Desulforamulus hydrothermalis Lam5 = DSM 18033: one gene and its partner. The protein of the gene in region 2 interacts with the protein of the main gene of each other region in a pairwise test. Links are inferred from orthologs where the notes say so. Each region holds a gene or a part of one and is shown on either strand. Other genes may lie near its edges. The genes, in order: ftsZ and rlmN.

Region 1 (6,310 bases), on a different replicon or contig from region 2:
GAAAAGGTATTAACCGCAAGCGTTTGGCGTAAGATGTCTGCGCCAGTGACAGCATCATGTGTGAGCCGTCTTTGGTTTTCCCTGACTGGAAAAGCCCGCAGATCTCTGCCGGCAGCAGCGGCTGCAAAACTTCATATTCCACTATGACAACCGGGTGCCGGCTCAAGGGTTCCATCAGCCGGTTGCCGGTATCCACCAATGCCTCCAGGGAAACCGATTTTCCCCACAGGGTAACAGTTAAGGGGATTTTAACAGCCTTTAAATGCAGCTGCCTAAGCCGGCTGTCAATCCCCCACTTCCCGGCCCCAAGGCAGCAAAGTACCGTACAAGTTAAGATCAGCCATTTATGGTAACTCATGTCCGCCAGGGGGCCTTTAAATTGCACCACCGTTATGTTTTGCCCCAAATAATGCAATCCCGCCGCAATGCCGCCTACAGTAAAGCCAATCAGTATAAACCAAAGAAAATTACGCATAAATTTTTGCCAAGAAGTATAGCCAAAGGCTATTAGAACCATCAACGCGGCAGTCAACAATTTAGCCCAAAAACTGCCTGCCAGGTTAAACCCGGGAACAAAAATTGCCAGGGCATAAAGACAACCTATAGCCGCAGCACTTAATAATCTGACCGGAGAACCGGCAGGGGTGACGTTTAATCTGGAAGTTAACCAGAGTACAGTGAAGTTCATTACCAGGTTAACAAGAATAATTTCATCTAAGTAGACCACTTGTCTCATTTATGTCTACCCCGTTATTACACAGGCTGATTAGTACCATCATATGGCTTGTTTAAATTAAATATTCCATCACTACCGGCAATAAAAAACCCTGGCAGTATTATACAACGCCAGGGTTAGAAAAAAATGTAAATATATGGTAATTAATTCCATTATTTTCAGAGCCGGTTTTACATTTTTTTAAGTAAATACAAACATCTTAATTTAAAGGATCGTTAATATCATGGCGGTTTGCATCTTTACGAGCCGGCCCCCGGTTGGGATCAATAAATCGCTGCTGGCTCCTTACCCTGTCCAGCGCTTCTTTACGGGTCAAACTTTCTTGATTGGCTGGTGGTTTTTTCATTACATCACCTCCGGCTGTTTCTCTTAATTATTTTGCCCCGGTGCATTCAGGCTATCCGCTACAAAAAAACACTATAAATCCCCTGCCAAAGTCGTCGGCAAAGATCACAAAACCTCCCGGCAGTTTTGCTAAACCTCTGTCCCAAAAAACAACCCCCCTGTTATTTAGGGGGGCAGACTGCTGTCTTAGCGTCGGCGCAGGAAAGCAGGAATGTCCAGGTCGTCCTGCCCGGCAAAGGGTTTAATTTCCATGTCGGGCTTTTTCTTTTCTTTTCTTGCGGGCACATGATGGTCAAACCCGGTGGCAATCACCGTCACCCTTACTTCTTCGTTCATTCTTTCGTCTATGACGGCACCAAAAATAATATTTGCTTCCGGATCAGCAGCCTGGGCAATAATTTCTGCCGCTTCGTTAACCTCAAACAAGCCCAGGGAGGAACCACCGGTAATGTTTAACAGCACACCTCGCGCCCCCTCAATGGAAGTTTCCAGCAGGGGGCTGGAAATAGCCATGCGGGCCGCTTCAGTAGCACGGTTTTCTCCCGTGGAGCTGCCAATACCCATGAGTGCCGAGCCGGTATCCTTCATAATGGTCTTGACATCGGCAAAATCCAGGTTAATCAAGCCGGGTACGGCAATTAGGTCGGAAATGCCCTGCACACCCTGACGCAATACATCATCGGCTATGCGAAAAGCTTCCACAATGGAGGTATGTTTATCAATAACTTGCAACAGCCGGTCATTGGGAATGGTAATTAAGGTATCCACTTTGCTTTTTAAGTTTTCAATCCCTTGTTCCGCCTGGGTTAACCTTTTTCTGCCTTCAAACGTAAAGGGTTTGGTAACAACGCCAACCGTCAAGGCACCCAGTTCTTTGGCAATTTCCGCCACCACCGGAGCTGCTCCGGTACCGGTGCCACCGCCCATACCGGCGGTAACAAAAACCATATCAGCTCCCTTAAGAGCCTGCATTATTTCGTCCCGACTTTCTTCTGCCGCCTTACAGCCGATTTCCGGGTTGGCGCCGGCACCTAAACCTTTCGTCAGTTTAGTACCTATCTGTATTTTGTGGTTGCTCTGGGACAAGAACAATGATTGAGCATCTGTGTTAACCGCGACAAACTCAACACCTTTTAACCCGGCGCTGATCATACGGTTGACCGCATTATTCCCGCCGCCCCCAACACCGATTACTTTAATGTTCGCAAAATTATCCAGATCTAATTCAAAATCAAGCATGATTATCCTCCTCCGTATTTTGCCGTCAAGCCGTTCACTTATATAAACCTGCTTATTACTTCACGCCATCCGGTTTGGTTTCCTGTGCGGCGGGTGCTTCCTTTGGCGCCGTAGAGCACCATGCCTAAGACTGAAGCATATACGGGGCTGCCCCACTCCTCCTGAGACATAGCCAATTTGACAGGATGACCCACTGCCACCGGGCAATTCATCTGGCAAGCGGCCAAATCCACTATTCCCTTTAATAAAGACCCACCTCCAGTTAAAATAACCCCCCCCGTTAACGAGGCAAGCCTAACATGTTGGCTTAATGCCTGATAAACCAGTTCAAAAATTTCCTGGCTTCTTGATTTTATAATATCACTGGCTGTACAAGCCGGCACCGTCCTGTTTGCCCGCCCTCCGACACCGCTGATTGTCAGCGTCGTGGAAGAATCCGGTCTGAGCAAACCAAGGGACCGCTTAATGCGTTCCCCTTCGCTGAGCGAGGTTCGCAAACACAGTGCCAAATCACTGGTGATATGTTCACTGCCGACAGGCAGCATGCGGGTTAAAACCGGCTCTCCTTGGTTATAAACAGCCAAACCGGTCAGTGCCCCCCCCAGATCTATTAACACCGTGCCAATGTGCTTATGCGTATGATTTAAAATTGCTTCGGCGGAAGCAATAACTGAGGAAAATGCTTGGCGAATTGTCACTCCTGCCATGGCTATAGCTTCATACAATTGAACATCCGTGATTTCACAAGTTCCCGCCGGTTGACTGGCATACGGCAGCGAACAATAAAATTCCTTAATACTCAGGCCGGCCATGGCTTGTGCCATACCCACAGCATGAGCAATGGATTTGCCTAATGAGGTTTTGTCAATAACCACGCCCTTACGGATCCCCAGGGCGGCACACTCTCCCCACCCCTTGATCACAGGGTGACCGTGCAGGCCGGCTTCAGCGATTACTGATACCACTTTGGTGGTACCAATATCCAGTCCACCAATTATATGTTTCCTGGCCAAGCCAGGCACCTCCCAGGCAACTGTTTACTTAAAATGTAAAATTCAACATAGAATAGAAATTCCCTTTTATGTAACAGCCAAAAATGCTTTATTTTTTTAATAAATGCCGCCGAATAATGGCGAGATTTTGGAATAAACGGACACCAAAGGCCACCACCGCCGCTGTACTGAGCGGCACGCCCAATTTAGTGCCAATGTAAGCTAAACCGGCTGCCAATAAAATATTGCTAAAGAATCCGGTTACAAAAATACGGTTGTCATAATGGTTTTCCATAGCGGCACGAATCCCGCCGAAAACCGAATCCAGAGCGGCCAACACACCCAACCCCAGATACTGAGCATATACCTGGGGTAGTACCATGGGAACATTCAGCCCTATGATGGCTCCTATGCTCAATCCCAGCAGCGCCAGCAAAACACCCACGAGCATAATTATTTTTCCTCCTTTAACGGCCTGGCATATTCAATGTTAATAGGGTGGTTGTAGGCCGGCAAGGTTAATAATTGCTTTTTGGTTACGGTAACGGCAACCCCCCAGTCCCGCATTGTATCAACCAGACCGCCTTTAATCAATAGGGCGCTTTCCAGTTGATCCGGCGACCCAATAGCTCGCACCTGATAGGGGGGAGAAATTCTGGTCAGGTTAACGTCAATAAAAGAACCTGCCAAACGGATCTCACTGGTGGAGATGATTCTCTCATCATTAACAGACAGGCCCTCCGCACCGGCAGCTCGCAGTTCGTTTACCACCCTGAGCAAATCCTCATCCCTGACGGTGAAAAGATTAGCTCCTCCCTGCGGGTCTTCCTTTTTGACTGGTTCCAGGGTTACTTCCACACCCGGACCTGTCAGTTTTGTCATTCCGGCCAGCTGGCGTACTTTTTGCAATTCGTTATGTACCGCCTGGGAGGCTTCCGGTCGGCCCTTGGCCGCTTGGGCTAATTTATTTTCCAGATCGTTGGCCTCCATCAGCAGGGTATTATATTCCTTTTCGAGTTGTTTTAATTCGGTGGTTAAAAGCTGTACCCTGTCGATAGGGACACCGGCATCTATTCTGCCGGTGGTGCGAAATTGAAAAGCCACCATCATGCCAAGCACTACTGATACCAGCACAATTGATACATAGAGTATTTTATTCATACTATCCCGCCTTACCCGCCTTATTCTTCCACTGCCGGTCGGGCATACTCAAAGGTTGTAGGTCCGGTATACTCAGCAATTTCTATGCCGGTTTTTTTCCGCACCTGCACCTGGATGCCCCAAATTTTCAGTTGCTCCACTACGCCGCCCTTCATAAACAAAGAATTTTCCAGGGTATCCGGGTTACCAATAGCGGTAATGGTAAACGGTGCAGGCAGTCTTTTGTTTTTATTGGTAAGAATGGTGGGTCCAATGCAGCGTATCTCACTGGTAGCAATTAAACGCACCCCGTTTAAAGCTATGGCCTCCGCTCCGGCGGCTTTTAGCTCATTGATAACCCGGAGAACATCTTCATCGTGCAGCACAAACAGGTTGGGATCTTGTCCCGGAGGCAGCGCTACATTGCTGTCGTTTAAGGTCACTTCCACACCCGGCCCCACTACTGCCTTGGTGCCGGCAATAATCCGGTAAATTTCCAATTCTCTGCGGTTAATATCTGATACCGATGCTTTTTTGTCAAGTTTTTCCCGCAGTTCGTTAACCCGCTGCTGCAGCCGGTTGCGTTCCTCTTTTTTCTGATTAATTTCGTTGGACAGGGCTTGTACTCTGGCAATGGGCGGCGTTTCGTTGATATCTTTGTAAGAACGGTATTGAACCGACAGCATTAACCCTAAAACTATGCCCACCAGTACAATGCCCCACTGGTATTTTTCCATTTTCATGGTTGCCCCTCCGGCTGCTGTTTCAAATATTTAACCACAGGCACCCTGGGGTTGGAAATATCAACATATTCAATCCGGTTGCCGGTTTGCCGCAGGCTGTCCAACACCTGTTGGAAAACAGTGCCTTTGTAGGCAACATCCCTAGGCAATCCCAGTTTGCCCTGAACCCCGTCAATGGTATATAAATTAATTTGACCGTCTTTGCCGATATTAATTTCTGATAGTTTAACAGCTAAAGAACGTGGTAATTGGGATAAGATTGACAGTGCCACCGGCAGGTTCTCTGCCGACACCGGTTGCCCAGGTTGTGGCACTCTAACCTGCAGGCCGGTAATGATGGGTAAAGCTGAGGCAATCTGACCCTTTTGCAAGTATACCCCATCAGCATCCACTTTAATAAAGCCGTTTTGTACCGGCAGCAGTGCCACAGCCGTTCTCTCCACAACTGTTATGGTAATCTTGTTGGGTAAGGATCGCTTTAACTGCGAGCTTTTAATCATAGGAACCAGGCTTAACCTTTTTGCCGCCTCGGCCAGGTTCACTTTAAATATATTGGCATTGAGATGCAGCCCGGACAGCTTAATAATTTCTTCCTCGGTTAACTGGCGATTGCCGTTCACCGTAATATATTTAATCTCAAAAAAAGGTGATTGCAATAAAACATAAATTGAAACTGAAACCAGTAAAATAAAAAAAACACTTTGCAGCAAGTGGTTCTTCTTGCGTGGGGAACCTGTATGAGGCCTGTACACAGTCCCACTCCTTACCTGTTTTTTCCCGCTATGTTTTTACAACATTATAACTGAAATAAATAATTCTTGTCCAAGGCAAAACCAAAAAAAGAGTCATTAACTGTTGACTCTTATAATACGTGCGCCCAGGGCATTATATTTCTTTTCTATCCGCTCGTAACCCCTGTCAATATGCTCAATATTGCTTAAAACGGTGCCGTCTTCCCCGGCCAGCGCAGCCAGGATAAGGGCAGCTCCCGCCCGCAGATCGCTGGCTTCTACGCAAGCCCCGGTCAGTCGTTTGACACCTTTAACCACAGCTGTATGTCCTTCCAGGTAAATATCCGCTCCCATGCGGCGGAATTCTGAAACATGTTTAAACCG
Region 2 (6,319 bases):
AAAAGCTTAACCGCAAGGTCTAAATCTTTTTGAGCCAGAATGGTTGATTTTATTTCTTCGGGCCGCATGTGGTTAACCAGGCCGTCAGTGCATAATAATATTTTGTCTCCGGGCTGCAGCCGACGGTTGTAAAAATCAAAGGTAACGGCCGGCGCAGTTCCCATGGCCCGTGTTAAAACATTACGCTGGGGATGACAGAGGGCCTGTTCTTCGGTAATACCGCCATGGCGGAGCATTTCCCCGACCAGGGAATGGTCGTCCGTAAGCTGGATAATGTCATCATCCCTTACCAGGTAAGCCCGTGAGTCGCCAATATGGGCAATAAACAGTTGGTATTCCTGAAAGAGGCCGGCGGTAACGGTTGTGCCCATGCCGCGGTATGCCTCAAATTCACTGGACAGCCGAAAAATCCTTTGATTAGCTTCCTGTAAAATACGCTGGATAGAGGCTTGGATATCTTTCGTTGTCTTTAATGCTTGTCGCAAATTTTCCGCCAGGTAATTAAGGGCCGTGCTGCTGGCAATTTCTCCTGCCTTGTGCCCTCCCATGCCATCAGCCACAGCAAACAGGCCAATATCCGGGCAGGCGCACAGACTGTCTTCATTGCCGGCTCTCACCCGTCCGACATCAGTAATTTGACTCCATTTCATACGCCCACCTCACAAATCGAAAAATAACTTCACCAATTCTAATACGGTCTCCGTTGGCCAGTACAGTAGGTTTTGTCAGCGGCATTTCATTAAGATAAGTGCTGTTTAAACTGCCTAAATCTTCTAACCAATACTGACCCTGTTGATAAAAAATACGGGCATGTTCATGGGAAGCATGCGGACCGCTGAAAATAATATGATTACCCGCTCCCCGCCCCAGCCTGGTTACGTCGCCCAGGGGATAGGTGTCACCGGGCCGGATTTCTTGATCAGCGGAGGTCACCACCTGTAAAACCGCACCGTCGCCCCCGCAAACCGCCGGACAGGAAGGCACGCGTTCCACCGGCTGCCGGTTTTCCCGGGCATTCTCCCGCAGACGGTCGAACATGCTGACAGTTAAGCGAAAAATAAATAAATATAGTAAAATTAAAAAGATGGTTCTTAAGACGGTTATGGCCAGTGACAGCACTTTAAATCTCCTTAAAAATAAGAACTGTATTACCCACCGTAATGACGTCGCCGGTAGTTAATTCTGTTTTATCTACAGGCAAACCGTTCACATAGGTTCCGTTGGTACTGTTGAGATCGGTCAGCCAAAAACGGCCGCCTGTTTTTTCTATTTGGGCATGCCTTCTGGACACGCTGCTGTCTGCCAGAACAATGTCGCAGGTATCACGGCGGCCAATGCTGGTGCGGTAATCGGTCAAGGGAAATTCTTTGCCGGCATCCTTTCCTTCCTCAACCACTAAAACCGCCGAATATTTTGGCTTGACATCAAATAAAGGAGCAGTGTCCGATAAAGGCCTGTAATCTATAGTATCCTGATTATCCGTCGGCAGAGTTGCAGGGGGGGTACCGGCATGGTCTGCCACCTGTCCTGTATCCGGCACACCAAATTTACTTTCTATCACAATATCCCCTGCTGCCACCTTTTCCCCCTCGGCAAAAGTAATACGAGGCCGTCCAACCAGGGTAAACTTTTTTTCCGACGCTTTTTGTACCAGGTAGTCTGCCAGTTCTTCCGACAACAGGGCAGCCATAGGGAAGATCGCTTGATAATCCGCTGTATGCAGTTTTACGGTATATTCATTGGGTACGTAGACATGGGAAACACTAACCCGCCGTTTATCCCGCATCGCCCGGGCCAACTTTTTGGCTATGTCCGTGGGCTGTACCCGGGCATCAGCACTGAACTTATCTTTAAAAAAACCTTCAATGTACTTTTCCAAACTGCTTTCCAGCCCCGCGAACAGTCGCACGTCAGTCACCTCCCGGCTTTTGCTTTTCATACCGGCGTCTTAATTGGCCGCAGGCGGCATCAATATCACCGCCCATTTCCCTTCGGACGGTAACATGCAAGCCTCCTCGGCTTAAAATAGCACGAAACCTTTCGGTTTGGGCCGGCGAAGACCGCTGAAAGCCCCGTTCCTGCACCGGGTTGGCTGGAATTAAGTTAATATGACACAGCAACCCTTTTACCAGAGAGATCAGTTGCCTTGCATGTTCTTCCCGGTCATTGACGCCGGCCAGCAAAGCATATTCAAAAGTAATCCGCCGTCCGGTCAGGTTTACATAATCATGGCAGGCCTCAATTAACTGCGCTAATTTATAGCGGCGGTTAATCGGTACCAGTTGATCCCGTAAAGCGTCATTGGGTGCGTGCAGTGAAACCGCCAGCGTGAGCGGCAGTTTTTTTCGAGCCAGTTCCCGCATACGGGGTACCAAACCGCAGGTAGAGAGCGTGATATGGCGGAAACCGATATTAAGGCCGTATGGGGCATTGATATTGGCTAAAAATTTTAATACATTGTCGTAATTATCTAAAGGTTCTCCGGTGCCCATGATGACTATGTGGCTGACCCTCAGCCCGCTGTCCTGCTGAATGCCCAATACCTGATCATATATTTCGGCCGGGCTCAGGTTGCGCACCAAGCCGCCCAGGGTTGAGGCACAAAACAAACAACCCATGCGGCAACCTACTTGAGTGGAAACGCAGACAGCATTGCCGTAACTATGTTTCATTAAAACACTTTCCACCGCATGCCCGTCCGTCAGGGTAAACAGATATTTTACGGTGTCGCCGTCGGCTGATTGCCGGCGAACTGCCATTTGAGGGGAACTTAGCCAGGCCAGCTCAGCCAGCTTGCTTCTTAATTCTTTGGACAGGTTGGTCATTTCGCTAAAACCGGTTATCCCTTTAGCAAAAATCCAACGGCAGATTTGCTCCGCCCGGAAAGGCTTTTCGCCTAATTGGCTGAGAAGTTGCTGCAGCTCGGTCAGGTTTAAATCCTTTAAATTAACTTTGGAGTTGCTATTTCTACACATTTTTACTCAAATCCTTTTTTTCTCAAGCGAGCCAGGAAAAACCCGTCCATGCCGTGGACATGCGGCAGTAATTGCAAATATCCCCTGGCAGCGGTTGCTTCCCGGTCTAAACCCGGCGGCAGGAACTGTCTTAGGTCACCCAGGCTGAACTCCGGATGGTTCGCTAAAAAGTCCTCCACGACCCCCAGGTTTTCTTCATGGGAGATGGTGCAAGTGCTGTAAACCAGCACCCCGCCGGGGCGCAAGCATTTGCTCGCAGATGTCAAAATCTCCTTCTGCAGCTTAACTATACCCGGCAGCTGGCAGGGGTCTTTGCGCCAGCGGGCGTCCGGTCGTCTCCTTAATACGCCCAGACCGGAACAAGGGGCATCCACCAACACATAATCAGCCCAGCCTTGATATTCCTGATGGATGTCCCGGGCATCCGCCACTTTGGTTTGAATGGAGTTAATACCCAGGCGCCGGCAATTGTCATTTATTAAATCCAGTTTATGGGCGTATAAATCAAAAGCTAAAATCTGACCCGAATCACCCATTAACTGAGCCAGGTGGGTTGTCTTGCCGCCCGGTGCTGCCGCCACATCAATTACCCGGGCTCCCGAAGCCGGATTTAAGACATGCGCCACCAACATGGAACTTTCATCCTGCACCTGAAATAAGCCTTCCCGGAATGTTGTCAGCGATCGGTAAGATAAAAAACCGCTTAAATTTAATCCTTCCGGAGCGTAGGCAGTAACAGTTGCCTTAACCCCTTCATCCTGCAGGCGCGCCTGCAGTTCCTGCCGCGAAATTTTTAAAGTATTGGTGCGCACCGTATTGGGAGCCGGACTGTTGTTGGCCTGACACAGGGCAATGGTGGCTGAAAAACCAAACTCTTTTAACCACCGTTCCACCAGCCAGGTGGGATGAGAATATTTAAGAGCTATAAAATCTACCGGGTCTTGCTCGGGATCAGGAAAATCCAAATTATCCCGTTGTCTTACCACATTGCGCAACACCCCGTTAACAAAATTGGCTGCACCGGCATGGCCGTATTTTTTAGCCAGGTTGACAGATTCGTTACAGGCTGCAGAATCGGGTATCCTGGGCATAAACATAATTTGATAAGTCCCCATGCGCAGAATGTTGCGAATCCAAACGGTTTGCGAAGCCAAGGGCTGCTTTAAAAAATGGGCCAGTATCCAGTCAATGGTATTTAAATGTCGCAATACCCCATAAACTAATTCTGTGGCAAAAGCCCGGTCCAATTTGCCGGGCTGATATTGTTCAAGCACCTTATTGAGAGCAAGGTTAGCGTAAGCACCTTCTTCTTCCACTGCTTTGCCAACCAGCAGAGCCAGCTCCCGGGCGGTGATATTTTTCAATTTTTCATCCCTTCCTCATACCTGTCAGTGGTGCAGCCCAAAAAGAATTCAACAGCCCGGCTGACGCCGGCAATATTAACCGAAGTATTAAAACAGGGTCCATAGGGGCGATCATTTAACACGCCCAGCACCGGTATTGGGCTGCAGTCCTGAATACCGCTGGCCAGGTCCCTTTCACAGGCAACCGCCACAATGGCCCTGGGCCGGTACTCTTTAACAAATTTACGGGCCAGGGTGCCACCGGTGGCTACCCCTACTCGGATACCGTATTTATCACGCAGCATCAGCAGATCAGCCACTTTACATTTGCCGCACCGCCGACAGTTATTGATATCGTGGGTCACCTTGTGGGGACAATGGCTCTCTTGCAGGCAGTGGGGCGCCAGCAAAAGAATTTGCTCCGGGCGCAAAGCCTGCTGATTGGTGCGTACCAGCTCATTATTAACTTCAATAAAAGAATTTTTTATTTTATCTGTATCTATTTTAAAAAGACGCCCCAGCCCGATGGCAAAGGGAAACAGCGCTGACATGGCAACGCGCATCAAAGGCTGCAGCGGTCTGATGGTTTGCGCCAGCCAGATGGTTAGAACTATGCCGCCGATGCCGAAACCTACCGCTAAAATGGCCAGAATAACCAAACCAACCACCGCGATTAAAATTACCTGATGCAGCAATGTCGTAGGGTGATAAAGCAGGTACCAGACGGTTCCCGCCAGCAACCCTACCACCAGCAGGCTGGCCACCAGCAACCCTAAGAACAGTCTTTTGCGAACCTGTGGCGCCTGCATTTGACCGGGAGTAATCATGACCGGAACATTCCTCCCCCACCCAAAACCGTACCGGGAGCAATAGGTTTTCCCCGCAGGAAATCTTCAGCCGCCATTTTTTTACTGCCCTGCAATTGCAATTCAGAGATTAATAGGTGTCCACGACCGGTTTGTACTAGTATGCCTGAAGAACCGGCTTCTAAAACAGTACCCGGCTGCGCGGCGACAGTTTCTGACGAAATCTCCCGCGTCCGCCAAATCTTTAATATTTTGTCTTCCCAGGTGGTATAGGTGCCCGGCCAGGGATTCATGCCCCTGACCTGGTTATGGATGTCTCTGGCCGGCCTATCCCAGTGTATCAGTTCATGTTCTTTTTGCAGCATGGGGGCATAGGTGGCTTGGCTGTGATCCTGGGGTGTCCTGGGCGCCAAACCTTGTTCCAGTAAATCAATGGTTTTTACCAACAGTTCGGCCCCAACCAGGGCCAATTGATCATGCAGCATCCCCACTGTATCATCCGGTCCGATAATCACTTTTTGCTTTAAAATCATATCGCCGGTGTCCATGCCTTGATCCATAAACATGGTGGTAACACCGGTTTCCGTTTCCCCGTTAATGACAGCCCAATGGATAGGAGCAGCACCCCGGTAACGGGGCAACAAAGAAGCATGCAGGTTAATGCAGCCCCGGGGGGGCAGCGCAAGGACGGCCGGCGGCAGAATTTTGCCGTAAGCCACCACCACCAGACAGTCCGGCCGGAGTTCTTGCAAGTTTTGTACAAACTCCTGGGTTCGGATGCTGTCCGGCTGCAGTACCGGCAAATGATTGGCCAGTGCCAGCTGTTTTACCGGCGGCGGTTGCAATTGCTTACCCCTGCCCTTAGGTTTGTCCGGCTGCGTCACCACAGCCACCACCTGCTTGCCGGCAGCCAGCAAAGCCCGCAGGGAGTATGCAGCAAAATCCGGTGTACCCATAAAAACAATGCGCATAAAACTGTCTCCTCTGGCTGATTTATTCTGCTTTACGCAGGTTGCTGGCTTTGTCTACAAAAATAATGCCCTCCAGGTGATCAATTTCATGTTGCAAGGCACGGGCCATAAAGCCTTTTGCTTGGTAAACCACCTCTTTGCCTTGGCGGTTTAATCCCTTGACAATTAATTTATCCGCCCTGGCCACCTCACCAATCATACCCGGTACCGAAAGGCAACCTTCC

Evidence for each region.
Region 1: the proteins of rlmN (region 2) and ftsZ interact in binary tests that used the Escherichia coli proteins (3 or more experiments, as listed by UniProt). The link is inferred for Desulforamulus hydrothermalis Lam5 = DSM 18033 from one-to-one orthologs.

What each region holds. Positions count from the first base shown.
Region 1 is NZ_CAOS01000012.1:40,811-47,120, reverse strand. The notes cover bases 295-3,245. They hold ftsZ (cell division protein FtsZ), read right to left. Parts: upstream 2,321-3,245; coding sequence 1,268-2,320; downstream 295-1,267. Other genes in these bases: DESHY_RS09560 (cell division protein FtsA), read right to left, coding at 2,359-3,245; DESHY_RS14285 (hypothetical protein), read right to left, coding at 936-1,082; spoIIGA (sigma-E processing peptidase SpoIIGA), read right to left, coding at 295-736. Outside these bases: more of spoIIGA, read right to left, coding at 1-294; more of DESHY_RS09560, read right to left, coding at 3,246-3,342; DESHY_RS09555 (small basic family protein), read right to left, coding at 3,422-3,763; DESHY_RS09550 (DUF881 domain-containing protein), read right to left, coding at 3,766-4,473; DESHY_RS09545 (DUF881 domain-containing protein), read right to left, coding at 4,494-5,195; DESHY_RS09540 (cell division protein FtsQ/DivIB), read right to left, coding at 5,192-5,947; murA (UDP-N-acetylglucosamine 1-carboxyvinyltransferase), read right to left, coding at 6,044-6,310. UniProt on the Escherichia coli protein: Essential cell division protein that forms a contractile ring structure (Z ring) at the future cell division site. The regulation of the ring assembly controls the timing and the location of cell division.
Region 2 is NZ_CAOS01000003.1:117,802-124,120, forward strand. Bases 944-3,903 are described here. They hold rlmN (dual-specificity RNA methyltransferase RlmN), read right to left. Parts: upstream 2,976-3,903; coding sequence 1,911-2,975; downstream 944-1,910. Other genes in these bases: DESHY_RS01710 (FHA domain-containing protein), read right to left, coding at 944-1,119; DESHY_RS01715 (FhaA domain-containing protein), read right to left, coding at 1,121-1,909; rsmB (16S rRNA (cytosine(967)-C(5))-methyltransferase RsmB), read right to left, coding at 2,978-3,903. Outside these bases: DESHY_RS01705 (Stp1/IreP family PP2C-type Ser/Thr phosphatase), read right to left, coding at 1-650; more of DESHY_RS01710, read right to left, coding at 628-943; more of rsmB, read right to left, coding at 3,904-4,339; DESHY_RS01730 (DUF116 domain-containing protein), read right to left, coding at 4,336-5,145; fmt (methionyl-tRNA formyltransferase), read right to left, coding at 5,142-6,095; def (peptide deformylase), read right to left, coding at 6,118-6,319.